3 regions of the Streptomyces sp. NPDC033180 genome follow, and region 3 is predicted to be linked to each of the others. Evidence: riboswitches for the same ligand, from Rfam matches in the RefSeq annotation. Region 3 holds a riboswitch; each other region holds the start of a gene.
The links. A riboswitch is a leader RNA that binds a small molecule or an ion and turns the genes downstream of it on or off. The one in region 3 is predicted to bind cobalamin.
Positions count from the first base shown of each region.

Region 1: linked by a shared signal. The riboswitch ahead of ACZ5WE_RS00335 (cobalamin biosynthesis protein) and the one ahead of ACZ5WE_RS23990 (energy-coupling factor ABC transporter permease) in region 3 are both predicted to bind cobalamin.
Region 2: linked by a shared signal. The riboswitch ahead of ACZ5WE_RS02420 (ABC transporter substrate-binding protein) and the one ahead of ACZ5WE_RS23990 (energy-coupling factor ABC transporter permease) in region 3 are both predicted to bind cobalamin.

Region 1 covers NZ_JBVIPU010000001.1:57,904-67,535, forward strand. The annotation lists gene ACZ5WE_RS00310 (hypothetical protein) at 1-957, opposite strand, end outside; gene ACZ5WE_RS00315 (alpha/beta hydrolase) at 1,046-2,182, opposite strand; gene ACZ5WE_RS00320 (class II aldolase/adducin family protein) at 2,292-2,966, opposite strand; gene ACZ5WE_RS00325 (inorganic phosphate transporter) at 3,273-4,547, shown strand; gene ACZ5WE_RS00330 (hypothetical protein) at 4,560-4,808, shown strand; cobalamin riboswitch at 4,913-5,058, shown strand; gene ACZ5WE_RS00335 (cobalamin biosynthesis protein) at 5,166-6,107, shown strand; gene ACZ5WE_RS00340 (cobyric acid synthase) at 6,104-7,612, shown strand; gene cobN (cobaltochelatase subunit CobN) at 7,609-9,632, shown strand, end outside.
Region 2 covers NZ_JBVIPU010000001.1:514,525-524,156, forward strand. The annotation lists gene ACZ5WE_RS02415 (FecCD family ABC transporter permease) at 1-986, opposite strand, end outside; gene ACZ5WE_RS02420 (ABC transporter substrate-binding protein) at 1,094-2,119, opposite strand; cobalamin riboswitch at 2,234-2,419, opposite strand; gene ACZ5WE_RS02425 (VOC family protein) at 2,452-2,931, opposite strand; gene ACZ5WE_RS02430 (helix-turn-helix transcriptional regulator) at 2,937-3,803, opposite strand; gene ACZ5WE_RS02435 (HAD family hydrolase) at 4,011-5,153, shown strand; gene ACZ5WE_RS02440 (DUF2252 domain-containing protein) at 5,150-6,508, opposite strand; gene ACZ5WE_RS02445 (alpha/beta hydrolase family protein) at 6,658-7,578, opposite strand; gene ACZ5WE_RS02450 (hypothetical protein) at 7,649-7,954, opposite strand; gene ACZ5WE_RS02455 (arsenate reductase family protein) at 8,277-8,645, shown strand; gene ACZ5WE_RS02460 (hypothetical protein) at 8,784-9,254, shown strand; gene glnII (glutamine synthetase) at 9,418-9,632, shown strand, end outside.
Region 3 covers NZ_JBVIPU010000009.1:100,227-109,858, forward strand. The annotation lists gene ACZ5WE_RS23965 (ABC transporter permease subunit) at 1-1,724, shown strand, start outside; gene ACZ5WE_RS23970 (MDR family MFS transporter) at 1,802-2,998, shown strand; gene ACZ5WE_RS23975 (energy-coupling factor ABC transporter ATP-binding protein) at 2,987-3,877, opposite strand; gene cbiQ (cobalt ECF transporter T component CbiQ) at 3,874-4,623, opposite strand; gene ACZ5WE_RS23985 (energy-coupling factor ABC transporter substrate-binding protein) at 4,630-5,010, opposite strand; gene ACZ5WE_RS23990 (energy-coupling factor ABC transporter permease) at 5,010-5,735, opposite strand; cobalamin riboswitch at 5,766-5,948, opposite strand; partial or broken gene ACZ5WE_RS23995 (enoyl-CoA hydratase-related protein) at 6,122-6,471, opposite strand; gene ACZ5WE_RS24000 (GNAT family N-acetyltransferase) at 6,512-7,105, opposite strand; gene tsaD (tRNA (adenosine(37)-N6)-threonylcarbamoyltransferase complex transferase subunit TsaD) at 7,105-8,169, opposite strand; gene ACZ5WE_RS24010 (short-chain fatty acyl-CoA regulator family protein) at 8,241-9,632, opposite strand, start outside.

The DNA.
Region 1 (9,632 bases), on a different contig from region 3:
GTACTCGGAGCGGGCCGCGTTCGGGCGCAGGCGCGCGCAGCCGCGGAGCATGTCGTCGGCGGCCTGCTCGATGTTGCCCGCGGGGCTCTGCGCGGCCACGCAGATCTGCTCCAGCTTGACCCAGACCGCCCAGCTGCCCAGCGGCGTGAGGGTGGCCTGTCCGTCGGCGTACGTCAGTGCGCCGACGGCGGCGAGGCCGCGCAGCGCCCAGTCCAGGAGGGTGGCGAGGGACGGGGTGTCGGCCAGGTCCACCGGCTCGGGCTGCGGGCCGTAGGGGATCTCGCAGCGCTCCGTGCGCAGTTCGGTGACGCGCTGGTCGAGGAGGTCCAGGAGCTGCGGCACGGGGACGGGGCCCGCGGAGAGCTGCAGCAGGGTGAGGAGCTGCGGCATGGCCTCGACGGTCTCGGCCACGGTGGCGGGCGGCAGTTCGCGCGACGCGGGGTGCGCGAGCGACCAGGCGTCGAAGAGGGCGACCCAGCCGCGCAGTACGGCGGCGTCGTCACGGTCCCAGGCGCGCAGCCGCCAGCCGGGGCGCGCGCTGTCGCCGTGCACCTCGATGAGCCCCGCGAGCCGTGCGGTGTCCCAGTCGGCGCGGACCTGATCCGGGGTCAGCGCGAGTGCCGCGGCGGCCCGTTCGGCGGTGGCGGCGGAGAGGGTGCCTCGGCCGTCGGGCGTCGCTCCGGCTCGGCTGGGTCCCGGGCGCAGGGAGGCGTCGGCCCAGCGCGCGATCCGTACAGCGTCGGCGAGGCTGCTCCGCGCCATCCGGGCCAGCTCTCCGGGGGCGGGTGTGCCCTCGGGCGGCCGGGGCGCGGGACGGCGTGCGCGCGCTTGCGTCACTGCGCCGGGGGCGGTCAGGGGTCGCGCTGTGCCGCGCTCCACCCCCGCTCGCCTCTCGGCCCTGGGGGACTGAGCGCGGACGAGTCGGAGCCTTGAGTCGCGCGGGATACGGGACGTCACGGGAGCAGTCTTCCTGTTGACGGTCCGAAAACCCAAACGGAATGCCTGCGCAAGGCTTCGGAGCGCTGCGTCAGCCGGCTTTCGCGCGCTACATGAGGGGCGTGAGGAAGCGCCGCAGCGCCTCTTCGTAGCCCGCGGGGTCGGCGTTCCACATAGCCCCGTGGGGAGCATCCGGAACGGTGTGGAGTGTGACCAGTTCCGGGCGTCGTTCGGCCAGTTGACGGGAGAGCGCCCAGGGGGCGATCACGTCGTCGGGGCCGTGGAAGAGGAGCGTGGGGACCCTGAGCACTTCGGGGTCGGCGGCCTCCAGGATGCGGTCGCCGCGCAGTCCCGTGCGGCCCTGGGCGGCGCGCACCGCGAGCGGCAGGAGGGGTCCTGGTGTGCGGCGGGCCGCGGCGAGCGCGCGCAGGGTGGTCTCCCAGTTCAGCACCGGGGAGTCCAGGACGAGTCCGCTGATCCGGTCGCGCAGGGCCGAGTACGCGGCGGCGTGCAGGGCCATGGCGGCGCCGGTGGACCAGCCGTGCAGGATCACCTTCTGAGCGCCGTAGCGCACGGCGTAGCGGATGGCCGCGTCCAGGTCGCGCCACTCGGTCTCGCCGAGGTGGCCGAGGCCGTCCGGGGAGCGGGGCGCCCCGAGGTCGCCGCGGTAGGCGAGGTCGAGGACGGGGAGCTGCTGGTGGTGCAGGAAGTCCATGACGACCATGGGGTGCTCACGGGTGGTGCCGAGGCCGTGCACGGTGATCACCCAGGTGTCGCGGACGCCCGGCACGAACCAGGCGGGCAGACCGCCGAGTTCGCCGGGGATGTCGACGTCCGCGTGGTCGATGTCCAGGGCGGCGTGCGGGTCGCCGATGTGCACCTGCGGGGTGAGCCAGACCTTGGCCCCGGGTTCCAGAGAGCCGTGCGTGACGCTCTCCAGGCGGCGGACGACGGTGTCGGCCGCGTGCGGAGCGGCGTCCAGGACGGGGCCGATCACGGCATGGCTGCCGTGGCCGCTGAGACCGTACGTGCCGGGGCGCAGGCTCGCCAGAGCGCGGGTCAGGGTGATCTGGCCCGCGGCCGTGGAGTGGACCGTGAGGCGGGGCTCGGTCGGCAGTGGGCGGCCCGCCGGCGCTTTCAGGGCCGCGTTGCTGGCGAACCGGCCCGCGGCGACGGCGGCTGCGCCGCCCAGGAGGGCGGTGGTGACGGCGGTGACGGCCGTTGCCGTCGCTTTGGCTGGGCGCACCTGCCCAGTGTCGGGCCCTGGCCGGCCCTGGGCCAGTGGGCGGGGCCCGCGGGGTGACGTCGCTTCGTCCGCGGCTCCACGGGAGGCGTCCGCGGCTCCACGGGAGGCGTCACTGTTGGCCGTAGCCCCGCAGCCTGTCCTCCGCTTCCCTCAGCTGTCCCGTGGACAGGAGGGTCGGGGCGTGGCCCGGGACGGAGCTGGCCGTCAGCCACAGGCGGGACATCCACTCCAGCTGCGCCGTACGGTCGTACGCCTGGTCCAGAGTGTCCCCGTAGGTGATGGTGCCGTGGTTCCGCAGCAGGCAGCCGGTGCGTTCCCTGAGGGCCCGGAGCATGTTCTCGGCCAACTCGTCCGAGCCGTACGGCGCGTACCGGGCCACCCGGACGGGACCACCGAGGGCGGCGGCCATGTAGTGGATGGGCGGGAGCTCCGGGACCAGGGTGGAGACGGCGGTGGCGTGCACCGCGTGGGTGTGGACCACGGCTCTGGCGTCCGTGGTGCGGTAGACCGCCAGGTGCATGGGCAGTTCGCTGGTCGGGGCGAGATCACCGAAGAGCTGGTGGCCGTCCGCGTCGACACCGACCGCGTCCTGTGGTCTCAGCCGGTCGTACGGGACCCCGCTGGGGGTGACCAGGATCGTGCCGCCGACGCGCACCGAGACGTTGCCCGACGTGCCGACCACCAGGCCGTCCGCCACTGTTCTGCGGGCTGCCGCCACCAGCTCCTCCCACGCCCGCTCCATCGCGTCCTGCCGGCCCCGGCCTGCGTCCCGCTGCTCCGTCATGCCGTGATCCTGCCAGGCGGCTGGTGATCGACCGGCGCGGCGGCCGGGCGGCACTGGTGATCAGAATCTCTTCGACGGCTCGCCGAGCCGGCCTGAGGCGTGTGCCCGAGGGTGGTGAGGCACTCTGGGAAGCCGGGATTCCGGGCCTCCCACCGCCACTCCGGTCGATCACCGGCGGGGCGCAAGCGGAACCGGAGCGAAGGCGCCCCGAATTGGGTCACCGCACGGCCCGGCCCAGTTCACTTTCCGTTCATCAAGGTTGCCTACGTTCCACTTGCCACTGACGTCCAACAGAAGCCTGGGTAAATGGAACACATCACGCTTCTCCTCGGGATCGTGATCGTTACCGCTCTCGTGTTCGACTTCACGAACGGTTTCCACGACACAGCCAACGCGATGGCTACCACCATCTCGACTGGCGCTCTCAAGCCCAAGACGGCGGTGGCCATGTCCGCCGTGCTGAATCTGGTCGGCGCTTTCCTCTCCGTCGAAGTCGCCAAGACGATCTCTGGCGGCATCGTCAACGAGGACGGACTGAAGACAGAGGTGATCTTCGCGGCCCTGGTCGGCGCGATCCTCTGGAATCTGCTGACCTGGCTGGTGGGCCTGCCCTCCAGTTCCTCCCACGCACTCTTCGGTGGCCTCATCGGCGCCGCGGTCATGTCGATGGGCTGGTCGTCGATCAACGGCGGCACCGTCGTCACCAAGATCCTGATCCCGGCCCTGGCCGCGCCTCTCGTGGCGGGTCTCGCCGCGCTGGTGGCCACGCGCCTGACGTACCGGATCGGCCGCAACACCGACACCAAGGCCACGGCCAAGGGCTACCGCGCCGGTCAGATCGCCTCCGCGGGCCTCGTCTCGCTGGCCCACGGCACGAACGACGCGCAGAAGACCATGGGCATCATCACGCTCGCCCTGGTCACGGGCGGCGTACTGAACCCGGGCGCCAACCCCCCGCTGTGGGTCATCGTCTCGGCCGGTGTCGCCATCGCGCTCGGCACCTACCTCGGCGGCTGGCGCATCATCCGCACCATGGGCAAGGGCCTCACCGACCTCCAGCCGCAGCAGGGCTTCGCCGCCCAGACCAGTGCCGCGACGGTCATCCTGGCCTCCTCGCACATCGGCTTCTCGCTCTCCACCACCCAGTCCTGCTCCGGCGCCGTGATGGGCGCGGGCCTCGGCCGCAAGGGCGGCGTGGTCCGCTGGTCCACGGCGACCCGCATGTTCGTCGCCTGGGGTCTGACCCTGCCGGCCGCCGGTCTGGTCGGCGCGGGGGCCGAGTTCCTCACCAAGCAGGGCCCCTGGGGCATCGCGGTCACCGCCGCGCTCCTCATCGGCGGCTCCGCCGTCATCTGGGCGCTGTCCCGCCGCAACGCCGTCGACCACACGAACGTCGCCGACGACGAGATCGGCGGCTCCCCCGCCGCCGAGCCCGTGGGCGTCGTGACCAACGCGATGGCCGCCGTCACACCGCCCCCCACCGGGTCGGCCGTGGCCAGCGCGGACGTCGACTTCGTCAAGGCCACCATCGCGGCCCCGACCAGCACCGTGGCGGACCCCGCCCGGCCCGCCACGGTGTAAGGAAAAGTCAGCATGAACATCGACTGGGCAGCTCTCGGCTCCGTCTTCGGAGTCAGCCTCGCGGTGACGGTGGCCCTGGTGGGCCTGTTCACCCTCGGCATCGTCGGCCTCTCCAAGCGCGAGGCGGCCACGTCCGGCGCCTCCTCGGCGGGTGCCTCCGCGGCGGGCGGCACCGCCGCCGCGGCCCGCACGGGCGCGTACGTGTGCTTCGCGCTCTGCGCGGCAGCCGTGGCGTACGGGATCTATCTGATCGTCGCCTGACAACCGGGCTTCCGGGTGGGGTGCGGGACGCTTCGGCGGCCCGCACCCCACCTTCGTATGTGGGCCTCCGCACACTCTCCCGTCGCAGGTCAACGGCGAGTTGACGGGCCTTCGCGGGCCGTGGTGGACTGCCGGAGCCAATACGGCAGCAGAAGAGGAAGCCGGTGCGAATCCGGCGCGGTCCCGCCACTGTCATCGAGGAGCTGACTCCTCGGAAGCCAGGAACTCTCGCCGCCGATCACGTCGTACCAGGGCGCGGACACCCTGAGTGAGGACATATCGCCATGCGCGGCCGCCCCTTGCCGGACCAGTTCCCGAGCGCGAGCTCTCCTCTCGGCACGACGACCGGCTGAAGCCATGCGTGCCGATCGCGACTTCGCGTACGGCGCCGCCGCCGGCCTCCTCGGTGATCTGTTCCTGGGCGATCCTCGCCGCGGGCATCCGGTCGCCGCGTTCGGGCGGGCCGCGGGCGCCGTCGAGCGTGTGCTGTGGCGTGACCACCGCGGGTGGGGCGCCCTGCACGCCGTGGTGTGTGCCGGAGGCGCGTACGGCGCCGCCGTCCTGGCCTCTTCTCTTGTACGTGACTCGCGCGCCGCGTCCGTCGCGCTGACCGCCGCCACCACCTGGGCCGTGGTCGGCGGCACCTCGCTGGGGCGTGAGGCGCGGGCCGTCGGCGGGGCGCTCGCCGCCGGGGACATCGAGGTGGCGCGGGAGCGGCTGCCGCATCTGTGCGGCCGGGATCCGCAGGCGCTCGATGCCGACGGCATCGCGAGGGCCGTGGTCGAGTCCGTCGCCGAGAACACGTCCGACGCCGTGGTGGGGGCCCTGGTGTGGGGGGCCGTTGGCGGGGTCCCCGGGCTTGTCGCCTTCCGTGCCGTCAACACGCTCGACGCCATGGTCGGGCACAGGTCCGTGAAGTACCGGCGCTACGGGTGGGCTTCGGCGCGGCTCGACGACGTTCTGGGGTGGCCGGGCGCCCGGCTCACCGCGGTCCTCGCGGCCGCCGCCGGGGACGCGCCGCGTGGCGCGGTGCGGGCCTGGCGTGACGATGCCGCCAAGCATCCGAGCCCCAACGCGGGGCCCGTCGAGGCGGCCTTCGCGGGGGCGTTGGGCGTACGGCTCGGGGGGACTCTCTCGTACGCGGGGCGTGTCGAGCACCGGCCCGTCCTGAACGGGGACGGGCGGGGCGTCGAAGTCTTCGACATCGAACGGGCCGTGAAGCTGTCGCGGCGGGTCGGGCTGCTCGCCCTGGGCGTCGCCGCGGCCGTGAGCACGCTACGGAAAGGCAGGGCCTCATGAGTGGTGGACTGCTCGTCGCCGGGACCACGTCCGACGCGGGGAAGAGCGTCGTCACCGCCGGGATCTGCCGGTGGCTGGCCCGCAAAGGGGTCTCCGTGGCGCCCTTCAAGGCGCAGAACATGTCCCTCAACTCCTTTGTCACGCGCGAAGGTGCCGAGATCGGACGGGCCCAGGCCATGCAGGCGCAGGCCGCCATGGTCGAGCCGACCGCGCTGATGAACCCCGTGCTGCTCAAGCCGGGCAGCGACCGCAGCAGCCAGGTCGTCCTCATGGGCAAGCCGGTGGGCGAGATGAGTGCGCGCGGCTACCACGGGGGGCGGCAGGAAGCGTTGTTGTCGACCGTCGTGGGATGCCTTGGGGAACTTCGGGGCAGCTATGACGCCGTGATCTGCGAAGGTGCGGGCAGTCCCGCCGAGATCAATCTGCGACGTACGGACATCGTGAACATGGGGATCGCGCGGGCCGCCCGCTTCCCCGTCGTCGTGGTGGGAGACATCGACCGAGGGGGCGTCTTCGCCTCCTTCTTCGGGACCACCGCGCTGCTGAGCGCCGAGGACCAGGAGCTGGTCGCCGGGTATCTCGTCAACAAGTTCCGGGGCGACGTCTCGCTACTCGAACCCGGGCTCGACATGCTCCATGAGCTGACCGGGCGGCGCACGTTCGGAGTGCTGCCGTTCCAGCACGGCCTCGGCATCGACGAGGAGGACGGGCTGAGGGTGTCCCTGCGGGGCGCCGTGCGGGAGTCCGTCGTCGCTCCCCCGGTCGGTGAGGACGTGCTGCGGGTCGCTGTGTGCGCCGTTCCGCTCATGTCGAACTTCACCGACGTGGACGCCCTGGCCGCCGAACCCGGCGTCGTCGTGCGGTTCGTGGACCGGGCCGAGGAACTGGTCGACGCCGATCTCGTGATCGTGCCGGGGACGCGCGGCACGGTCCGCGCCCTGCAGTGGCTGCGCGAACGCGGTCTCGCCGACGCCATCGCGCGCCGCGCCGCCGAGGGGCGTCCCGTGCTCGGGATCTGCGGTGGATTCCAGGTGCTCGGCGAGCACATCGAGGACGAGGTCGAGTCACGGGCGGGAGCGGTGCGCGGGCTCGGACTGCTGCCCGTGCGCGTGCGGTTCGCGCGCGAGAAGACCCTCGCCAGACCGGTCGGTGAAGCCCTCGGTGAACCCGTCGAGGGGTACGAGATCCATCACGGCGTCGCTCAAGTCCTGGGCGGAGAGCCCTTCTTGGACGGCTGTCGGGTCGGCGAGGTGTGGGGCACGCACTGGCACGGCTCCCTGGAGTCCGACGCGTTCCGGCGCCGCTTCTTGACCGAGGTCGCCCGCGCCGCCGGGCGCCGCTTCGTGCCCGCGCCCGACACCAGCTTCGGCGCCCTGCGCGAGGAGCAGCTCGACCTGCTCGGCGACCTGATCGAAGAACACGCGGACACGGACGCGCTGCTCAGCCTGATCGAGACCGGCGCACCGTCCGGTCTCCCCTTCATCGCACCGGGGGCACCCTCATGACCGTCCTGCTTCTTTCCACCGCCGACACGGACCTCCTTGCCGCCCGTGCCTCCGGCGCCCCCTACCGCATCGGCAACCCGACCCGCGTCGACGCGCAGGCCGAGCTGCCCGCGCTGATCGAGGGCGCGGACATCGCCGTCGTACGTCTGCTCGGCGGCAAGCGGGCGTGGGAGGACGGGCTCGCGGCGCTGAAGGCCGCCGGGATCCCGACGGTGCTGCTCGGTGGCGAGGCCGTGCCGGACGCGGAGTTGATGGCCGAGTCGACCGTGCACGCGGGGTCCGTGGCGGAGGCGCTGCGGTATCTCGTCGAGGGCGGCACGGAGAATCTGCGCGAGCTCGCGCGATTCCTCAAGGAGGACGTCCTCGCGGCGGGGCACACGCGCTCCGGAGACGCTCACGAGCGGCAGAGCGCCGAACCGCGGAAGATGCCCGAGTACGGGGTGCACGGCAGCCGCGCCCACGTCGAGGGCAGACCGACCGTGGGGGTGCTCTTCTACCGGGCACACCAGCTCTCCGGGAACACCGGCTTCGTCGACACGCTGTGCGACGCGATCGAGGCGCGGGGCGCCAACGCCCTTGCTGTGTACTGCGGTTCGCTGCGCGGCGCTGACGCCGGCCTGTACGAGATCCTGGGGCGGGCGGACGCGCTTGTGGCGACCGTCCTCGCGGCGGGCGGCACCCACGCCTCCGGCGCGAGCGCGGGCGGCGACGAGGAGGCGTGGGACATCGGCGCCCTCGCCGACCTCAACATCCCTGTCCTGCAAGGACTTTGCCTGACCTCCTCGCGTGCCACGTGGGACGCGTCGGATGCCGCGCTCTCCCCCATGGACGCGGCCATGCAGGTGGCGATCCCCGAGTTCGACGGCCGTGTCATCACCGTGCCGTTCTCCTTCAAGGAGCAGGGCCCCGACGACGTACCGGTGTACGTGGCCGACCCCGAGCGCGCCGCCCGGGTCGCCGGAATCGCCCTGCGCCACGCCCAGTTGAAGCACAAGCCGAACGCCGAGAAGAAGCTCGCGCTGGTCTTCACCGCGTACCCGACGAAGCACTCGCGCGTCGGCAACGCGGTCGGCCTGGACACCCCCGCTTCGGCGATCCGCGTCCTGGACTCGCTGCGGGACGCCGGGTACGCCGTCGAGGGCCACCCGGACAACGGCGACGAGCTGATCCACCGGCTCATCAACGCCGGTGGCCATGACGTCGAGTGGCTCACCGAGGAGCAGCTGGCCGCCGCCCCCGCGCGCGTGCCGCTCGCGGACTACCGGGCGTGGTTCGACAAGCTGGACCCGGAGCTGCGCGACGGCATGCTGGAGGCGTGGGGCGAGCCGCCCGGCAATCTGTACGTGGACGGCGACGACATCGTGCTCGCCTCCCTGCAGTTCGGGAACGTCGTCGTGATGATCCAGCCGCCGCGCGGCTTCGGCGAGAACCCGATCGCGATCTACCACGACCCCGACATGCCGCCATCGCACCACTACATGGCGGCCTACCGCTGGCTGGAGCTGTCCTTCGGCGCCGACGCGATCGTGCACATGGGCAAGCACGGCACGATGGAGTGGCTGCCGGGCAAGGGCCTTGGCCTGAGCGGGAGTTGCGCCCCGGACGCGGTGCTCGGCGAGCTGCCGCTCATCTACCCGTTCATCGTGAACGACCCGGGCGAGGGCACCCAGGCCAAGCGGCGCGGGCACGCCACGGTGGTGGGCCACCTGGTGCCGCCGATGGCGCGCGCGGACACCTACGGGGACCTGGCGAAGCTGGAGCAGCTCCTCGACGAGTACGCGCTGGTCAGCGACCTTGATCCGACGAAGGCCCCTGCCGTGCGCGCGCAGATCTGGACGCTGGTGAAGGCCGCCGAGCTCCATCACGACCTGCATGTCGACGAGCAGCCCGACGACGTCGAGTTCGACGAGTTCGTCATGCACATCGACGGATATCTGTGCGAGATCAAGGATGTGCAGATCCGCGACGGTCTGCACATCCTCGGCGGCGGTCCCGAGGGCGAGGCGCGCGTCAATCTGGT
Region 2 (9,632 bases), on a different contig from region 3:
AGGACGAATGCCGGGACTCCGATCAGGGACGTCACCACCCCCACGGGGACCTCCTGGGGGTCGAGGACCGTGCGGGCCAGCGTGTCCACCCACACCAGGAACACGGCGCCCGCGAGCGCCGTGACCGGGAGCAGGCGCGCGTGCCCGGAGCCGACCAGGGCGCGGGCCGCGTGCGGCAGGACCAGGCCCACGAAACCGATGGCGCCCGCGCTGCTGACCAGCGCCGCCGTCAGCAGGGCCGTGGTGGACAGGAGGATCAGCCGGATACGGGCCACGTGGACGCCCAGCGTCGCCGCCGCGTCCTGGCCGAAGACAAAGGCATCCAGGGTGCGGGCCTGCGTCAGGCAGATCGCGAGGGCGATCAAGAGCACCGCCGCGCACAGCCAGACCTCCGTCCAGCCCACCCCGCTCAACGAACCGAGCAGCCAGAACAGGACACTCCGCGTCGTCTCCGCGTCGCCCGACGTCAGGATCACGAACGAGGTGAGCGCCGAGAACAACTGCATCGCCGCCACACCGGACAGCACCACCCTGTCGGCGCTCGCGCCCAGGGTGTGGCTGAGCAGCAGGACCAGTGCGAAGGAGCAGACGGCTCCGACGAAGGCGCCCGCCGAGACCGAAACCACTCCCCCGCCCACCCCCAGGACGACGATCGCGACCGCGCCCGTGGACGCCCCCGAGGAGACGCCGAGCACGAAGGGATCGGCGAGTGGATTGCGCAGGACGGACTGGAGGACCGTGCCGCAGACGGCGAGGCCCGCGCCGCAGACCGCCGCGAGGAGCGTGCGCGGCATGCGCAGGTTCCAGACGATGCCGTCCCGGATGGGCGTCAGCCGCGCCTCTCCCCAGCCGAGGTGGGCCGCGACCGCCGACCACACGTCCGGTACGGAGATGTCCGCGGGGCCGATGGTGACGGCCACCGCCACGGAGAGGGGGAGGGCGGCAAGGCCTGCCGTCCAGAGCACCACGTGACGCCAGAACACCATGTGACGCCGGAGCACCATGTGACGCCGGAGCACCACGCGACGCCGGAGCACCACGCGACGCCGGAGCAGCTTGTGGCGTATGCCGCCCGGGGCGCCCGCGGCACCCGTCACTTGGCGAGACCGAACTCGCGCAACGCGTCGGCGACTTGCTCCATGCCGTCCACCGTGCGGATCGTCGGGTTCATGGCCTGGCCGCTCAGCAGCACGTACCGCTTCTTCTTCACGGCGGTCAGGTTCTTGGTGACCGGGTTGGATTCCAGGAACTCGATCTTCTTCTTCGCGCTCTCGGCCGTCTGCGACTTGCGGGTGAGGTCGCCGATGACCAGGACGTCCGGGTCGCGGTCCGCCACCGTCTCCCAGTTGATCTGGGGCCACTCGTCCCGGGTGTCGTCGAAGACGTTCTTCACGCCGAGTTCACGCGTGATGATGCCCGGGGCTCCGCAGCAGCCCGCGATGTAGGGCGCGTCGGAGTTGGCGAACCAGTAGAGGAGCGTCGTGTCGGACGCGTCAGCCTTCTTGATCGCCCTACTCGCCTTCGCCACCCTGCCCTTCAGGTCCGCGATCAGCCGTTCCCCGCGCTTCTCGACCCCGAACGCCTTGGCCAGGTCCCGCACTTCGCCGTACACCGTGCCCATGGTCAGCGTCTCGACGCGGCGGCCGTCGCCGTCGCCGCTGTTGTCCTTGCCCGCGCAGTCCGAGGGCGAGACATAGGCGGGTACGCCGAGTTCGGTGAACTTGGCGCGGTCGGCGACGCCGCCCTTGCTGACCGTCGCCAGGAAGGAAGCGGTCACGAAGTCCGGTTCCTGGGCGAGGACCTTCTCGAAGGAGGGGTAGCTGTCGGCGAGCCGGTCGACCTTGGCGTTGTCCTTCTCCAGACCCTTGAGCACCGGATCCGTCCAGGTGCCGGTGCCGGCCATGCGGTCCGCGAGGCCGAGCGAGAGCAGGATTTCCGTGGAGCCCTGGTCGAGGGAGACCGCCCGCCGCGGCGGCGCCTTGATCTCCGCCTTCTTGCCGCAGGAGGTGAGGGTCAGTGGGTAGCCCTCGGCCTTCCCGCCCCCGCCGGAGGTGGTCGAAGAGCCGCCTCCGCACGAGGTCAGCGTGACGGCCAGGGCCGCGGCGAGGAGGACGGGCACTCGTACACGACGGGCCGAACTACGTACACGACGGGCGGTGGAGGACACACGATCCCTTGAGTCTCACGGCTCATACGCGGAGCCTGGCCTGCTTCGTCACCTCCGCCGCCCGGTGCGCGGGCGAAGGTGCCAGCAGGTCTTCGGACTCGGGGATCGGCCGGGCGGGGCGCCTTCCCAGGCGTCCGTGGACGCCCAGTGGCCGTGGCCCCGCCCGTTCCCCCTCACCGCTGCGCGTCAGTTCCGGATTCGCACCGGATTCCCTGGCCCTGGTGTGGGTTGACTGGCGCTCGCAAGCTATCACGCGGGGTCACGCCGCCTGCCATCACGCGAGGTCAGGACGCCTTCTCGGGCCTCGGTGCGCCGCGGTAGGTGCCGAAGGACCACTTGTTGCCCTCGGGGTCGGCGATCCCGAACTCCCTGCTGCCGTAGGGCTGGTCCTCGATCTCACGGATGATCTTCACCCCCGCGGCGGTGAGCCGCTGGTAGAGGTCGTCCACGTGGTCGGTGACGACGTACGCGCCGAAGGTGCCCGGCTGCAGGCACCACTCCTGGGACTTCTCGTCGTACGAGCCGAGCATGATGGCGCCGCCTTCGGGCCAGTCGAGCTCGGCGTGGGCCACGCGGTCGCCGTCCTCGTAGACGGCGGTGCGCAGGAAGCCGACCGTGCCGACCAGGAAGTCGATCAGGGCGGGGGCGTCGTGGGCCTGGAGCGTCGGCCAGACGTCGGGGGCACGCCCGGCGGAGGCGGAGGCGGACGTCGAGGTTGAGGTGGTGCTCGGCTGGGGCTGCGGCTGGTTCTCGGTGGTGTTCATGGGACCTACTCTTCGCCCCCGCCATGGCTCCCGGCTTGGATATTCCGGCACTCCTCGGCCAGCCAGCCGCTGGGGCTCACGCCGGTGTACTGCTGGAAGTCCCGCACCAGGTGGGAGTGGTCGTAGTAACCGCAGTCCGCGGCGACGCGGGCCAGGTCGGGGGCTGCGCCCGCCGCGACAGGGCGTACGACGGCGTTGCGTGCGCGCTGGAAGCGCATCAGGCGTCCTGCCTGCTTGGGGGTCAGGCCCGTCTCGGCGCGGAAGAGCGTGGTGAGGCGGCGTTCGCTGAGCGCGACGTGCCGGGAGAGTCCGCGCAGGGTGCCGACGCCCCGGTGCCGGGCGAGCCAGGCCCAGGCCTCGGCGACCTCGGGGCGTACGGATCCCGCGGTCCGGTCATCGGCCGCGCGCTGCCTCAAGTAGGCGGACAGGGAGGCGAACCGCTCCTCCCAGCTGCCCTGCTCGCACAACAGCTCCCGTACGTCGACGGCGCGGCGTCCCATCACCTCCGCGCCGGGGGTCAGCAGGTCGCCGGCCAGTTCCGCGGCCGGTACGCCGAACAGGGCGCGGGCGGCGAGCGGGTGCACGGCGAGCTGGATGCCCGCCTCGTGCTCGGGCCTGACGACGTACGCCGGGGACTGGTGCAGGCCGCCGAGGACGATGTCCGTGCGGGTGGCGTCGCGGCCGCCCGCCTGCTCGGGGGTGAGGCCGGTGACGACGGGGCCGTCCAGCGAGAAGATCAGCGTCAGGTACGGGGACGGCAGGCCGCGGTGCAGGCCGGGCAGCTCGCCCTTCGTGCGGTAGCCGACGGCGGACACCACCATGCCGTCGAGCCGCGGTGCGGCCCGGACGAACTCCCGGGAGACGCTCTCCATGCCTTCCAGTATGCGATGGACGCCGCTCCGAAGCAGGTCCGAAGGCAGGCCCGAAAGCCTGCCGGGCGTCCGACTCGCCTACCCGCGCACGGGCGTCCCATGCCCGTTCCGTCCAGTGATGCCGATCATGGGAATCCGCCGCCTGACCTCATACGATGACCCGCCGCTCCGGACGGGGCGCAGACCGCTCTCAGGGGGCACACAACCATGGCAGTAAAGGCAAAAGGCAAGCTGGCCGTCATCGGCACGGCGGGCGCGCTCACCGCGGCCGTACTCGCGGGCACGGCGTTCTGGCCGAGCACGGACGCGACGGCGGCGGACGCCTCCGCGAGGTCGGCCAGGACGGCGGCCAAGGCCGCGGCCGAGCTGAAGCACTGGCCCAAGCCGGTCGCGGCGAAGCTGGGCAAGGTCATCGCGAAGAACGAGGACAAGGGCGCGTACGCCGTCTTCGACGCGGACAACACGACGTACCGCAACGACCTGGAGGAGTCCCTCCTGCCCTTCCTGGAGATGAAGGGGGTGCTGACCCGCAAGTCGATGGACCCGTCCCTGAAGATCATCCCCTTCAAGGACACGGCGAAGCACAAGGAGAGCCTCTACAGCTACTACAACCGGCTCTGCGAGGTCGACGACCAGGTCTGCTATCCGTGGGCCGCGCAGATCTTCTCGGGCTTCACGCTGAAGGAGCTCAAGGGGTACGTCGACGAACTCCTCGCCCACGACAAGCCGATCCCCGCCGAGTACTACGAGGACGGGAAGTTGACCAAGACCGAGGTCAAGACGCCCGAGTTCTTCACCGGCATGCAGGAGCTCCACAAGTCGTTGCGGGCACACGGCATCGAGGTCCACGTCGTCAGCGCGGCCAGCGAGGACCTCGTACGCATGGTCCTCTCCGACCCCAAGTACGGCTACAACGTGAAGCCCGAGAACGTCATCGGTGTCGGCCTGCAGCTCAAGGACCGCAAGACGGGCGAGGTCACCAGCTCCCGCAAGGAGATCGCGGAGGGCCGCTTCGACGAGAAGAAGCTCGCGGGGCATGAGCTGACGCCGAACCTGTGGGCGCCGTTGACCTGGTACCAGGGCAAGCCCGCGGCCATCAGCACGTACATCGACGAGTGGAAGAAGCCCATCCTGGTGGCGGGCGACACTCCGGCGAGCGACGGCCCGATGCTGTTCCACTCGGCGGACGTCGAGCACGGCGGGGCGCGGGTCTGGGTCAACCGCAAGGACGACTACATGAAGCAGCTGGACGGGATGAAGAAGAAGAACGCCGACCGGCAGCGGGAGCTCGGCCAGAAGGTCACCGCGGACAAGCGGTGGCTGACGGTGGTCCCGGACGAGATCCGCTAGTCGGTCCCGGCGGAGGCGTTCCCGGCGGAGGCGTTCACGAGCCCCGAGGCGATCGCATCGGTCAGTGCCGCGTGGTCCCGGGCGTTCTGCGCCGCGTAGCGCAGTGCGAAGTCCGCGATCGCCCGGTCGAAGGTGTCGGAGCCGCCCAGATAGGCGGCTATGGCTATGCGGTCGCCCGAACGGGCGTGGGCGCGGGCCAGGGCCGTGCCGCAGAGCCGGGCGTAGGAGGACAGCTCCGCGGGGGACATGACCTCCACGTCCGCGGAGTCCTTCGTGTCGCGCAGTTGGCGCCAGTAGTAGGCACGGCCCTGGGGGCCCGTCATCCAGCCGAGGAAGATGTCGCTCGCCGCCTGGAGGAGGCGCTGCCCCGCGACCACACGGTGGCCGGGGTGGACGTACGGCCCTGCCGGGAGGTGCTCCTCCAGGACCGAGCGGACCGCCTCCTTGATCTGGAGGAAGAGCGGGTCGTCGGCGTCGCGCCCGGCGAGGAGCACGATGAAGCAGCGGGTGCCGACGCCGCCCACTCCCACCACTTTCCGCGCCGCGTCCACGAAGTGGTAGCGGTCCAGGAGGAGTCGGCGTTCCTCGGAGAGCGTGGAGCGGTAGTCGCCGAAGATCTTGCGCACCGCCGCGAGGTCCGGGGCGCCCGCGGGTTCGAGGAGCGGCGGGTCGTGGATGATGCGGCGGACGCCGTCCACTTCTTCTGTCAGCTTGCCGAGCGCCCGCAGGCTCGTACGCCCGCGGGCGCGGTCCAGGGCGGTCGCCTCGCCCTTGCGGCGGCGGGTGGAGCGGATGAGGGGCAACAGGTCGTGCGCGTCGGTCCGTTCGTACCAGACGGCCAGTTCACCGCGGCCGGCCAGACGTCTCATCGACGCGCGGTACGCCGCCACCGCCGCGAGGCACGCCTCGCGTGTCCCGCGCTCCGGGTGGCCGTTGTCGCGGGACGCCACGGCGATGCTCGCGGCCAGGCGTTTGACGTCCCATTCGAAGGGCCCGGGGCAGGTCTCGTCGAAGTCGTCCAGGTCGAAGAGCGGGGCGCGTTCCGGGGAGGCGAACAGGACGAAGTTCAACAGGTGGGCGTCGCCGCAGAGTTGGACGGTGAGGCCGGTGTGCCACTGGACGGCGAGGTCCCCCGCCATGACGGCGGCGGCGCCCCGCAGGAAGGCCGAGGGTGAGGCTGCCATGCGGGCGTACCGGACGGGCAGCAGCTCCTGGACGCGGTCCGTGCCCTGCCGCTCGAGGACGGCCACCGGATCGGCGCGGTCGGCGGAGGGTATCCACGCGCCGTGCGAGGAGCGGGAGGCGCGCTTGCGGGCGTCCCTGCCGCGGCGGGCGCGCTCGTCCGGAGTGGTCATCGCCCTCGCCCCTCTCCGTCGGCGGCTCCCGGCAACAGCCTCCCCTCAGGAGCAGCCAATGCCGCCGCTGGCGCGTACGCATGCCGGGTACGCCGAACGGGTGACCCTCGGCTCCCCGGCACGAGGCGTACCGGTGGCGCCGGGGGACCTCAGCTTCCGCCCGCCACCGCCCACGCCGCCACCCTCTTGGCCAGCGCTCCGCCCGCCCGCGTCCACACGAAGTGGTCGAGGCGGGCGCCCGCTTCCCGCACGGAGTACCGCAGGCGGGTGACGCGGGCCTTGGGCACCTTGCCGACGAGGTGGTCGAGAGCGGCTGCCGGGGCCCAGGTGTCGCCCTCGACGGAAACCGCGAGAACGGGCAGACCGAGGGTGCGCAGGGTCGCCTCGTAGTCGTGCGGGGAGCCGGGGGACGAGTAGCGACCCGTACGGCCCTGGCGTGCCCAGTCCCGCATGACGCCCCTGGGCTGGTTGCCGCCGAAGCCGAGGCGGGTGCCGGGCCACCGGCCGAGCAGCGTCGACGTGGCCGCGGCGAACAGCTCGCCGATGAGCAGCAGGGGCCCGCGCAGGGGGCCGTACGCCCTGAACCAGACGGAGCCGGAGGCGACGAGGACGACTCCGTCGACGCCGGGCCCGATACCCAAAGAGGCGTGCACGAGACCGAGTTGGCCGCCCAGGCTGTGGCCGATGAGGTACAGCGGGGCCTGCGGGCCCAGTTCGGTGCGTATCGCCTCGATGACCGCGACGAGGTCCTGCTCCACGATGGTGCGGTAGCCGTGGTCGACGGCGTCCGCGTCCGTCACCCGCGGGGTGCTCTCCCCCTGCCCCCGCAGGTCCACGGTCAGGGCGGTGAGCCCCTCCGCGTGCAACTGGCGTGCGAACGCGCGGTAGTAGCGGGCGGGGGTGCCCATGGCGGGAAGCATCAGGAAGGCCGGCGCGGGACGGGGCGAGGCCTCGCTCCCCCTCAGCCCACGCACGGGAAACCTTGCCCCGTCCGGGAGTTGGGCGGTGACGAGCAGCGGCAGCTCGTCCGCGGGCTCCTGCTGGGCGGGGGCGGATTCCGGCTGAGTCATGCGCCCAGCATGAACCACGCGTACGGGCGGAGGCCGCTGGGCCCCCACCCGTACACGTCCGCGCGACAGCTCAGCGGCTGTACCGCATCAGGGCGCGCACCATATGGCAGGTGATGTCCGACGGCGGATGAATGCCCACGTCCTCCGCCATGCTCCGGATCCTGGTGTTGTTGGCTTGGTTCGGCAGATAGACGCCCGAGTCGAGCAGGGCTATCGCCAGGCGCATGGCCTTCAGGCGCCGGTTGTGCGTGATGTACCACTCACGCGGCCGTCCGGCCGGGAGCGGTCGCTTCTCCAGTGGTGCGTACGTCGGGTCGATGAACACGGGCCGGGAAGCGTTGCGCTTCGACTTCGATGTGAGTGCGGCAGCGGGCACAGGCATCCTCCTGTCGCGGTCAGGAACCCCCGTCGGGAACCCTCGAACACTGCTTCTAGTTTACTGCCCGGCACTGACATCCCGGGAGCCCGAAGCGCTCGCCAAATGGCCTGGTGAGAAGGGGGGTTGTCGCCATGTCACGCCAGGTCTGCGAGGTACCTGTGGGACGGAGGAATATTCGAACAGACTCATTCACGGAACGGGGCTGCCAGAGCGGGAACGACCGCATCCCTCGTACGGGTGCCGCTCTGCGCCTACCTGCGGGCAATCGCCGCTGGTCAGGCAGTCTGTGGGGAGGTGGGGCGCGGGTAGCGTGTGCGGTATGGAGATCTGGATCAATCCCGCCTGCTCGAAGTGCCGCAGCGCGCTCACGCTGCTCGATGCGGAGGGCGCCGACTACACCGTCCGCCGCTACCTCGAGGACGTCCCCACCGAGGACGAGATCCGGGCCGTCCTGGAGCGGCTCGGACTCGAGCCGTGGGACATCACGCGCAGCCAGGAGGACGCCGCCAAGGAGCTGGGCCTGAAGGACCGCGAGGCCTGGCCGCGCGATGCCTCCGGCCGTGACCGCTGGATCACGGCGCTCGCCCAGCACCCCAAACTCATCCAGCGGCCCATCATCACCGCCGACGACGGCACCGCGGTGGTGGGGCGCACGGAGGAGGCGGTGCGGGACGCGATGTCCCGGTAGGTACGGGGCGCGGCGCTTCAGATGACGGTCGAACGATGGGTTATCTCCGGCGAAACGTTACATATGCCTCCATAGCGTTGGGCACTCCACAGGACCGCCGGCCGGACGAAGGATCCGGGGAACGGAAAGGAGTGCCCCGTGCGGAACCTGATGTTCGGAGGCGTGTACGGCACCATCCTCGCCAGTGCGCTCGTCGCGGCACTGCACTCGGAGCAGCAGGCCTACACGCCCTACTACGACGCCGCCTGGATCATGGTGACCGCGGGCACGGCTGCTCTCGCGCACGGATACGCGCACCACATGTCCACGCACCGGCCGGGTTCCGGCCTGCACCGGTGGCGGCAGCTGGCCTGGGAGCTCATGGACGAGTGGCCGGTGATCGTCGCCTGCTGGCCCACCGTGGCGCTGCTCGTCCTCGCCGGCACCTTCGGCTGGCCCGAGGCGCCCGTCACATACTCCGCGCTCCTGCTGAACGCGGCGCTCCTCCTCGGCTGGGGCACCTTCGCCGCACTCCGGGCCGGCTACCGGCGGCGCTCGGCCGTGCTGCTCGGCCTGGCGGACGCGGCGATCGGGCTGCTCATCGCGGCCGCCAACGCCGTCATCAAGTGAGAACCCCGGAGCGTGAAGTGGGCCACATACACCGCAGGTAACACGGGGTTCACATTCGAGCAATGGATGGGAAATCGCGCGTTGGCAAGCTGCGCGGCATCACCACGGCACCGCAGCACCCGCACGTTCTGCGCCGTACCGAGCGTTTTAAGGATGGGCCCCCGTGACCTTCAAGGCTGAGTACATCTGGATCGACGGCACCGAGCCGACCGCCAAGCTCCGTTCGAAGACGAAGATCATGACGGACGGCGCCGAGCTCCCGAACTGGGGCTTCGACGGATCCAGCACCAACCAGGCCAAGGGTCACGCATCCGACCGCGTACTCAAGCCGGTCTTCACCTGCCCGGACCCGATCCGCGGCGGCGACGACGTACTCGT
Region 3 (9,632 bases):
CCGACCCGGCGCTCACCGTGCTCAAGGCCCGGGCGGCGGAGCGCACCCCCACCCCCGAGGCCGTGGCGGCCGTGCGCGCCCAACTCGGCCTGGACGAAGGACCGTTGCATCTGCTCGCCCAGTGGACGGGCGGGCTGCTGCGCGGGGACGCCGGGCAGTCGTGGATCTCCGGTGAAGCGGTACTGCCCTCCGTGGCGCAGGCCCTGGGTGTCTCGTTGCTACTCATGTCCGCGGCGCTGGTGGCGGCCGTCGTGGCCGCGGGCGCGGTGTGTTCGCGCACCCTGTGGCTCGGCTCCCGCCGTCGGCTCTCCGGACGCGGGCACTCGGGCGGCGGGGCCGCGGTCGTCGCGGCGATGCCCGAGTTCCTGACCGCATCGGTGCTCGCCACCGTGGTCGGCGTGCAACTGGCCTGGCTGCCGGCGCTCGGCTGGTACGGGCCCCAGTGGCTCGTGCTGCCCGCGCTCTCGCTCGGTCTTCCCGCCGGGGCGCTGCTCGGGCGGCTCCTCGACGACCTGCTGCCCGGCGCCTTCGCCGAACCCTGGGCGCGCGCCGCCGCGGCCCGCGGCATCCCGCACGGACGCATCGCGCGCCAGGCGCTGCGCCGCTGCGTCCCCGGACTGCTGCCGAACGTCGGTCTGTTCGTCGTGGGCCTGACCGGTGGCGCGGTCGCCGTGGAGCAGGTCTTCGACATCCCCGGGCTCGGTCGCACCACCCTGCAGGCCGCGGTGGCGCAGGATCTGCCCGTCCTCCAGGCCGGCACGCTCGCGCTCGTCCTGCTCGCCGCCGTGGCGGGCGCTCTTTTCCGCCTCGCGTCCCGGCTCACGAGCGGCCCCGCGCTGCGCGACGGAGCCCTGCCCACGCTGCACCTTCCCGAGCCGCCCGCGCCCAGTCGGCTGCCGTTCCTGTACGCCGGTGTGCTGCTCGGCGTCATCCTGTTGAGCCTGGCCCGGGATCCTCTCGCCCTGGACACCGCGGCCCGGCTCCAAGCACCGTCCTGGGCGCACCCGTTCGGCACCGATGCCCTGGGGCGCGATGTGCTGGCCCGGGTCGGGCACGGCGCGCTCCACACCCTCGCGCTGGCCCTGGGGATCAGCGCCTTCGCGCTGGTGGCCGGCGTCCTGCTCGGTCTTCTGCCCCGGTTCTCCGGCCCTCTTCTCGACACGCTCAACGCGATACCGCCGACGCTCGCGGGTCTCCTCGTCGCCGGGGTCGCGGGCAGCGGAGCGGCCACCCCGGCGATCGCCGTGGCCGTCGTCGCCTGGGTTCCGCTCGCCGCCCATACCGCCGCCCTGCTCCTCCAGGAGCGCGCCACGCTCCACCTGACGGCGACGCGGAGTCTGGGCGCAGGCCGTCGGCACCAGCTCCGGCACCATCTGCTGCCCGCGGTGCTGCCGCCCGTCACCCGCCACGCGCTGCTGCGGCTCCCCGCCGTCGCGCTGGCCCTGGCAGCCCTCGGCTTCCTCGGCCTCGGCGCGCAGCCCCCGTCCCCCGAGTGGGGTCTGCTGCTCGCCGAGAACCAGCCCTACGCCGAACGCGCCCCCTGGGCCCTGCTCGCTCCGGCAGCCGCACTCGCTCTCCTCGGCGCTCTCGCGGTGACGGCGGCGGGTGGAGTACCGATCCCCCGGTGGCCGCGGCGCAGGGGCCGACCCGAAGAGCACCCTCGCGTGGTGGACATACCGCCCACCGAGCGGGAGTTGACCACGGCCGGGACGGTTGCCCGGTGAGCAGTCGACATCAGCTGTCCTCACCCGCGCGGCTCCGGAACGCGAAACGCTCACACCGCGAACGCACCTGGCCGCACCTGTCGCCGCTGCTTCGCCTGCTGATCCTGACCCAACTCGCCTTCAATATCGGCTTCTTCGCCGTGCTGCCCTTCCTGGCCGAGCACCTGGGGGCGGCGATCGGCATGGCGGGCTGGCTGGTCGGACTCGTGCTCGGCCTGCGGACGTTCAGCCAACAGGGGCTCTTCGTCGTGGGCGGCGCCCTGACCGACCGGTACGGCGTACGGCCGGTCGTGCTCACCGGCTGCCTGCTGCGGATCGCCGGTTTCGCCTGGCTCGGCTACGCGCAGCAGACCTGGTCGGTCATCGGCGCGGTCCTCCTGATCGGCTTCGCCGCCGCCCTGTTCTCCCCCGCCGTGGAATCCGAAGTCGCCCGGCAGGCAGTGCTCTGGGAGGAGTCGGGGAGCGGCCCGCGCACCCGCGTCCTCGCCCTGCTCACCGTGGCGGGCCAGGCCGGCGCGTTCCTCGGTCCGCTCCTCGGCGCACTGCTGCTCTCCGTCGACTTCCGCACCGTGTGCCTGGCCGGGGCCGGGGTCTTCGTCCTCGTCCTTGCCGGGCACCTGTGGCTGCTGCCCCAGCACATCCCGGGGCGCGAGCGGATCCGGGTACGAGGAGGTGTGGGTGAGTTGCTGCGCAACCGCCGCTTCCTGGCGGTGTGTTGTGCCTACGGCGCGTATCTCCTGGCGTACAACCAGCTCTACCTCGCCCTCCCCCAGGAGGTGGAGCGCGCGGCCGGGTCGCAGGCGCCGCTCGCCTGGCTGTTCGCCCTCTCCTCCCTGCTCGTGGTGACCACGCAGCTCCCGGTCACCCACTGGGCCGCGGGACGGCTGGACGAGCGGCGCTCCATGGCGGCGGGGCTCGCCCTCATCTCCGCGGGGTTCGCCGTGGTGGCCGTCGCGCGGCCTGCCGCGTGGGCCGGGGTGGCCGGGCTGCTGCCCGCCGCCGCCTTCGTCGTCCTGCTCACCCTCGGCCAGATGCTGGTGGCCCCGGCCGCCCGCGCCTGGGTCCCCGACCTCACGCCCGACGGCAGGCTGGGCCTCTACACCGGCGCCCTGTCATCGGTCTCCGGCCTGATCGTCCTGGCGGGCAGCGCGGCGACGGGCTCGCTCCTGGACGCAGGGCTGCCCCCCTGGGCGCCGTGGCTCGCCCTCGCCGCGATCCCGCTCCTGGCCATGACGCTCCTGCCCGACCGTGCCCCGCGCCGGTCAGCCCGCTGAAGCGCCAGGCACTACCGAAGCCATGTAAGCCGCCAGCTCCTCGGGCGTGCGCGGGCCGTCTTCCGCCCCGGCCAGCAGGCCCTTCGTCCGCAGCAGTTCCGTGACGGCGATTCCCCACGGCAGGCGGAGGCCCGCCTGGGCCAGGAGTTCTTGCTGGGCGAGCATCCGCGCCACCGGTCCCGTGCGCACTCCCGACGGCGTGAGAAGCGCCGCGTCGTCGGCCCAGCGCAGGGCCAGGTCCACGTCGTGGGTGGCCATCACCACCGTCGTCCCCGCGTCCCGCAGGCCTTGCAGAGTGGCCAGGAGGCGTTCCTGGCCGTCGGGGTCGAGCCCCGCGGTCGGCTCGTCGAGGATCAGGACGCGGGGGCGCATCGCCACGGCACCCGCGATGGCCGTCCGCTTCCGCTGACCGTAGGAGAGGAGGTGGGTGGGGCGGTCCGCCAGGGCGCTGATGTCGAGCGCGGCGAGCGCCTCTGCGACGCGGGCGCGCACCTCGCCGTCCGGCAGCCCCAGATTCAGCGGCCCGAAGGACACGTCCTGCTCGACCGATGCGGCGAACAGCTGGTCGTCGGGGTCCTGGACGACCAGCTGAACGGTGGTGCGCAGCCGGGTGAGCCCCTTGCGGTCGTATGTCACGGGAGCACCCCCGAGCGTCAACTCGCCCTGGTCCGGGCGCAGTCCGCCGCTCAGTAGCCGCATCAGGGTGGTCTTGCCGCTGCCGTTGCGGCCGAGGAGCGCGAGCGCACGGCCCTCGGTGACGTCGAAGTCCAGACCGCTGAGCACGGTGGGCCCGTCGTCGTACGCGTAGGAAGCGCCGCGCAGAGCGACCAAGGGCCCGCTCGGCTCGCGAGGAGCGCTGGGCTCGCTCGGCTCGCTCATGGAAGAAGCCTTTCCAGTACGAGGGTGAGGGCCACCAGGCCCATGAGGAGGACCGTGCTGGCGGCCACGAAGCTCCGTGAGATCCGGGCGTCGGGCACGAGCACCCGCAGGGTTCCGTCGTACCCGCGGCCGGCGAGCCCGGCCTGGAGCCGGCCCGCCCGGTCGAAGGCCCGCACAAACGCGGTGGCGCCAAGTCCGCCGAGGGAGCGCCAGGTGGCGGCCCGGGTGGTGTGGCCGAGGCGCGCGGCCTGCGCCTGCCGGATCCGGCTCATGGAGTCCAGGAGCAGGAAGCTCATCCGGTACATGACGAGTGCCACGTCGACGACCGGCGCCGGTACACCCGCCCTCACCAGGCGGGGCAGCAGGTCCGACAGAGGCGTGGTGAAGGCGAACAGCAGGACGCCGAGCGAGGCCGCCGATGTGCGCAGGAGCAGTCCGGCCGCCCGCGCGGGTCCGCCGTCGGCGAGCGTGACGAACCCTTCGGGTCCGCCGAGTTGGACGAGCAGGGTCAGGGCGCCGGTGACGCAGAAGCCGAGCGGTACGCGGTAGGCACGCCACAGTGTGCGCGGCGGCACTCCGGCGGGCCCGAGCAGCACGGCGAGCGCGGCGACGAGGACGAGGGCGGCACCCGGCCAGGGCGGCAGGGACACGGCCACGACCGTGAGGCCGAGCCCGAGCACGGCCTTGTCCACGGGGTGGCGGCGGCGCCAGCGACTGCTGTGCGCCGCCGCGTCGATGGGCAGCAAGGGGGGTCAGACCTGTTCGGTGTCGGCCCGGGTGCTCTGAGCGTCAGCGGTCTTCTCCGCGGGCGCCCCCTCGGTTTCGGCCCGCGCGATCTCCGCGCCCTGGCGGCGCCCCTTGCGCAGACCGAAGTAGTACGCGAGGACACCCGCGCCCAGCGCCGCCTGCAGCGCGAAGAGCGCCGACTCGACCTCTCCGGAGGGGGGTTCGTACAGCGGTGAGAACCACGGCTCGTAATCCGGCTTGATCTCCGTGATCGCGGTCTCGGCCTGGGCGTCGGCCCCGGCGAACGGCTCCTTCTCGTCGTCGCCGAGCCCGAGCGCCAACGGCAGCACCGCGAGGGCGGCGACGATGAGGAGGAGCAGAGTGTTGATCTTCGCGTTCCGACTCATCAGGCGCTGGCCCCCGTCTCCGTCGTCTTGGTCGTCTCGACCGTCTTCGGGCCCTGCCGCTTGCCCTGGAGCAGCACGCCGAGCCGCGTGAGCTCGCCCTTGCTGGACTGCACGAGCAGCCGCATCACGATGACGGTGAGCAGCCCCTCGCTGACCGCGAGGGGGATCTGCGTGACGGCGAAGATGCCGCCGAACTTGCCCAGGGCGCCGAGGAATCCGCTGCCGGGGTCGGGGAAGGCCATGGCGAGCTGGACGCTGGTGACGCAGTACGTGGACAGGTCGGCGACGAACGCCCCGAAGAACACGGCGACCATGAGCGGCACGTCATACCGCTTCAGGAGCCGGTAGACGGCGTATCCGGCCCATGGCCCGATGATCGCCATGGAGAAGACGTTGGCGCCGAGTGTGGTGAGCCCGCCGTGGGCGAGCAGCAGTGCCTGGAACAGCAGCGTGATGGTGCCAAGCACCGTCATGATCGGCGGCCGGAACAGGATCGCGCCGAGCCCGGTCCCCGTCGGATGCGAGCAACTGCCCGTGACGGATGGGATTTTCAGCGCGGAAAGGACAAAAGTGAAGGCTCCGGAGGCGCCCAGGAGCAGGGTGCTCTCCGGGTGTTCCTTGACCTCACGGGTGAGGGAGCGGACTCCGTGGACGACAAACGGCGTGGACGCAACGCCCCAGGCGATCGCGTGCGCCGGTGGGAGGAAACCCTCGGCTATGTGCATGGCTAAGCAGACCCTCTCCAGCACCTCGTGGATGGACAACGCGCCTTGGCCGGTCTCCTGGCTGACGGGTCGTACCGACCGGACTCCGCCTTCCCGGGTACGCGCGTACCCAGTGGCTGCCGCGAGGGCTGGAGCCGGACTTCCCGATCACAGTGGCGAGGGCCGCACCGGCATCACACCGATTTCCCGAGCACCAAGGCGTGGCGACCCTAGTGCGCAATCGAGTCAACTGACAACTTGCGGGACCACCCCACCTGTCGCACGCGCGAGCGCACACGACCAGGGCGTACGCCCCTGGTCAGCCCAGGTGCCTCGGCCCGTGCGCGGTCGGCACGCGCCACGTTCCCCAGGAGGCCGGGGAACCGCCACCGGCTCAGCACCCCGTCTCAGGAGTGTGTGAAGCCGGGGGGCCGCTTCTCGACGCATGCGGCCATGCCCTCCCTCTGGTCCGCGGTCGCGAACACGGCGTGGAACAAGCTGCGTTCGAAGCGCACGCCCTCCGCGAGGGTCGTCTCGAAGGCGCGGGACACCGCTTCCTTCGCCATCATCGCGACGGGCAGGGACATCCCCGCGACGGTCTCCGCGACGGAGAGGGCCTCTGTGAGGAGTTCGTCGGCGGGCACCAGCCGCCACCGAGCGCACAGCCGGAGACGGCCACGACCGTCGGGGTACGCAGCACCCCCAGCCGGTCCCATGCGGCGAACCAGTCGCTGAGGTACATGTCCAGGTAGCTTCGGACTTCGCCAGTGCCGTGTGGATGGCAGCACACTCCCCGGTCACAGTGTCGGGACCCGCCCCTCCCCGCCGCACAGCGCGAGAGTCCGGGCGGGATGACGTGGCCCGAGGAAGACCACGACGCCCTTGCCGTCTGGAGAGGGATGCGTCGCCTGGGTCCAGCCCTGACGGTCGTAGAAGCTCATGGCCTGCGCCGACCGGACCGAAGTCAGCAGCCAGACACGGTCGTCGGGAGCACCGGCGGCCATCGCCCCAAGGAGTGCGGCCCCGATTCCGGTGCCCTGCGCGGTGGGGCGCACGGCGAGTTCGTCTATCTCACGGGCTCCGCACAGCCACGACAGGGCGCGCTCGGCGCCGAGTCCGGCCACCGCCTGCGGGTAACAGCGGTCGGCGGGAAAGGGGTCGGGCGTGGTCCACCCGGTGGTGAACCCGGCGATGTCCGTCCCCTCAAGGGCGATGGCCGCGGTGAAGCCGGGGCGCCGTACGTCGCCCGCGAGCCGGACCGCGAACTCCGCCACCCTCTCCTCGTCCTCGTACCAGGGCGGCACGCGGAAGGCTTCGGCATAGACGGTGCACAAGGCGTCGATGTGCGCGAGCAGTTGCTCGCCGCGCAGGAGCCGGACGACCGCCGTCATCAGGCCGCCCTCGCCGCGGCCGCCCTCGGCTGCAGGGCCGCGTACGCCAGCGGGGCTGACGGGTCGATCGACACGTCCCAGGGAGCGGGCTCGGCACCGGCGCGCACGAGCAGATCGCCGACGGCGGCGATCATCGCGCCGTTGTCCGTGCACAGGGTCATCGGGGGCACGCGCAGCCGCACCCCGGCGGCGGCGCACCGCTCCTCGGCGAGCGACCGCACCCGCGAGTTGGCGGCGACTCCGCCGACCACGACGAGGGTTCCGACCCCGTGATCCCGGCAGGCGGCAAGCGCCTTGCGGGTCAGAACGTCCGCGACGGCCTCCTGGAGCGAGGCCGCACCGTCGGCCACCGGAAGATCACGGCCCGCGTGCCCCTCGGCCCAGCGCGCGGCGGCGGTCTTGAGGCCGGAGAAGGAGAAGGCGTACGGGTCGTCCTTCGGCCCGGTGAGCGGGCGGGGGAAGGCCACCGCGCGCGGGTCGCCGCTCCGGGCCGCGCGGTCGATGGCGGGGCCTCCCGGATAGGGCAGTCCGAAGACGCGGGCGACCTTGTCGAAGCACTCGCCCGCCGCGTCGTCCAGCGTGTCCCCCAGGTGCACGATCGGATCGCGGGCCAGGTCCCGGACGAGCAGCAGGGAGGTGTGCCCGCCGGAGACGATGAGCACCACGCAGGGATCGGGCAGCGGGCCGTGCTCCAGCGAGTCGGCGGCGACGTGCCCGGCCAGGTGGTGCACCCCGTACAGCGGGACATCGAGCCCATAGGCCAGGGTCCTGGCCCCCGCGAGGCCGACCTGCAGCGCGCCGGACAGACCGGGCCCCGTGGTGACCGCCACCGCGCCGATGTCGGAGAGCTTCAGACCCGCCTGGTCGAGGGCGCGGTGGACGACCGGGGTGAAGGAGTGCAGATGCGCTCGCGCGGCGATCTCGGGGACCACTCCGCCGAACCGGGCGTGCTCGTCCATGCTCGACGCCACCGCATGGGCGAGCAGACGCCCCTGCGAGACGATCCCCGCTCCGGTCTCGTCGCACGACGACTCGATCCCCAGCACAATGCGCCCCGCTGCCACCGGCGTCTCCTTCCCCTACAGCTTTCTTTCTGCAGGTGGAGTGTAGTTGCAACCGATGTGCAATAAGACCTTCAGGTCCCCCGCTGCTCCCCGGCCACGGGATAGGGGACGAAGGTGCTGCTGTTCTCGTCGATCGCCAGGCGGCGGTCCAGCGGGGGCACCGCCCGCTGGGGGCAGTCGGTGCGTTCGCAGAGGCGGCAGCCCATGCCGATGGGCACGGCGGACGAGGCGCTGTCGAGATCGAGACCGTCGGAGTAGACGAGCCGCGCGGCATGGCGGATCTCGCAGCCGAGGCCGATGGCGAAGGTCTTGCCGGGCTCTCCCCAGCCGCCGCGGTGCCGCGTCACCGCGCGGGCGGTCCACAGGAAGCGCTGCCCGTCCGGCATGGAGGCGACCTGGACATGAATGCGGCCGGGTACGGCGAACGCCTCGTACACGTTCCACAGCGGGCAGGTGCCGCCCGCGCGGGAGAAGTGGAAGGCAGTGGCGGACTGACGCTTCGACATGTTGCCCGCCCTGTCGACCCGGACGAAGGAGAAGGGCACGCCGCGCAGCCGGGAGCGCTGCAGGGTGCTGAGGCGGTGGCAGATGGTCTCGTAGCCGAGGCCGAAGTGGTCGGTGAGCCGCTCGATGTCGTAGCGGAACTCCTCCGCGGCCGTGTGGAAGCGGCGGTAGGGCAGGATCAGCGCGGCGGCGAAGTAGTTGGCGATGCCGATGCGGGCCAGCGGCCAGGCCGCGGTCCCCTGGCCGAAGTCCTCCGACGCGAGCGCGGAGATCTCGTCCGCGTACTCGAGCAGGGCGAGCTGGGTGGCCATCCGGAACGCCTGCTGGCCGGGGCGCAGCCGGTTGGAGAGGTGCAGGACCCGGGCCGCCGGATCGTAGTGGTGCAGGAGCCGGTCGGCGTCCGCGGCCAGGCGCACCCCGTGGCGCTCGGCGAGGCGCGCGGACAGGGCACGCACGACCTCGCCGGGGCGTACGCCGATCTGAGCGGCGAACTGCTCGGCGGCCACGTCCATGTCGTGCAGGTAGTTCTGGCGCCGGTAGAAGAACTCGCGGATCTCCTCGTGCGCCGAGCGGGGCTGTGCCGCTGTCCCCGGACCCCGGCCCTCCGCGGCCTCGGAGAGCTGTTCGGTCAGGAGCTGGTTGCGGCGGCCGAGGTCCACCAGGACCTTCGCCACGGCGGGCATGCGCGAGGCCAGATCCGAGAGGTCGGACGCGGAGACCCGGCCCGCGGACACCTCGCCGGTGAGGGCGTCCCGCAGGTCGGCGACCAGGCGGCTGGTGTCACGCTCGGAGAAGAAGCCCGGGTCGACGCCGAACGCCTCCGTGAGACGCAGCAGCACGGGCACGGTCAGCGGCCGGGAGTCGTGCTCCATCTGGTTCAGATAGCTCGGCGAGATGGCCAGGGCGCGGGCCAGGTCGGCCTGGCTCATGCGGCGTTCCTCCCGCAACCGTCGCAGCCG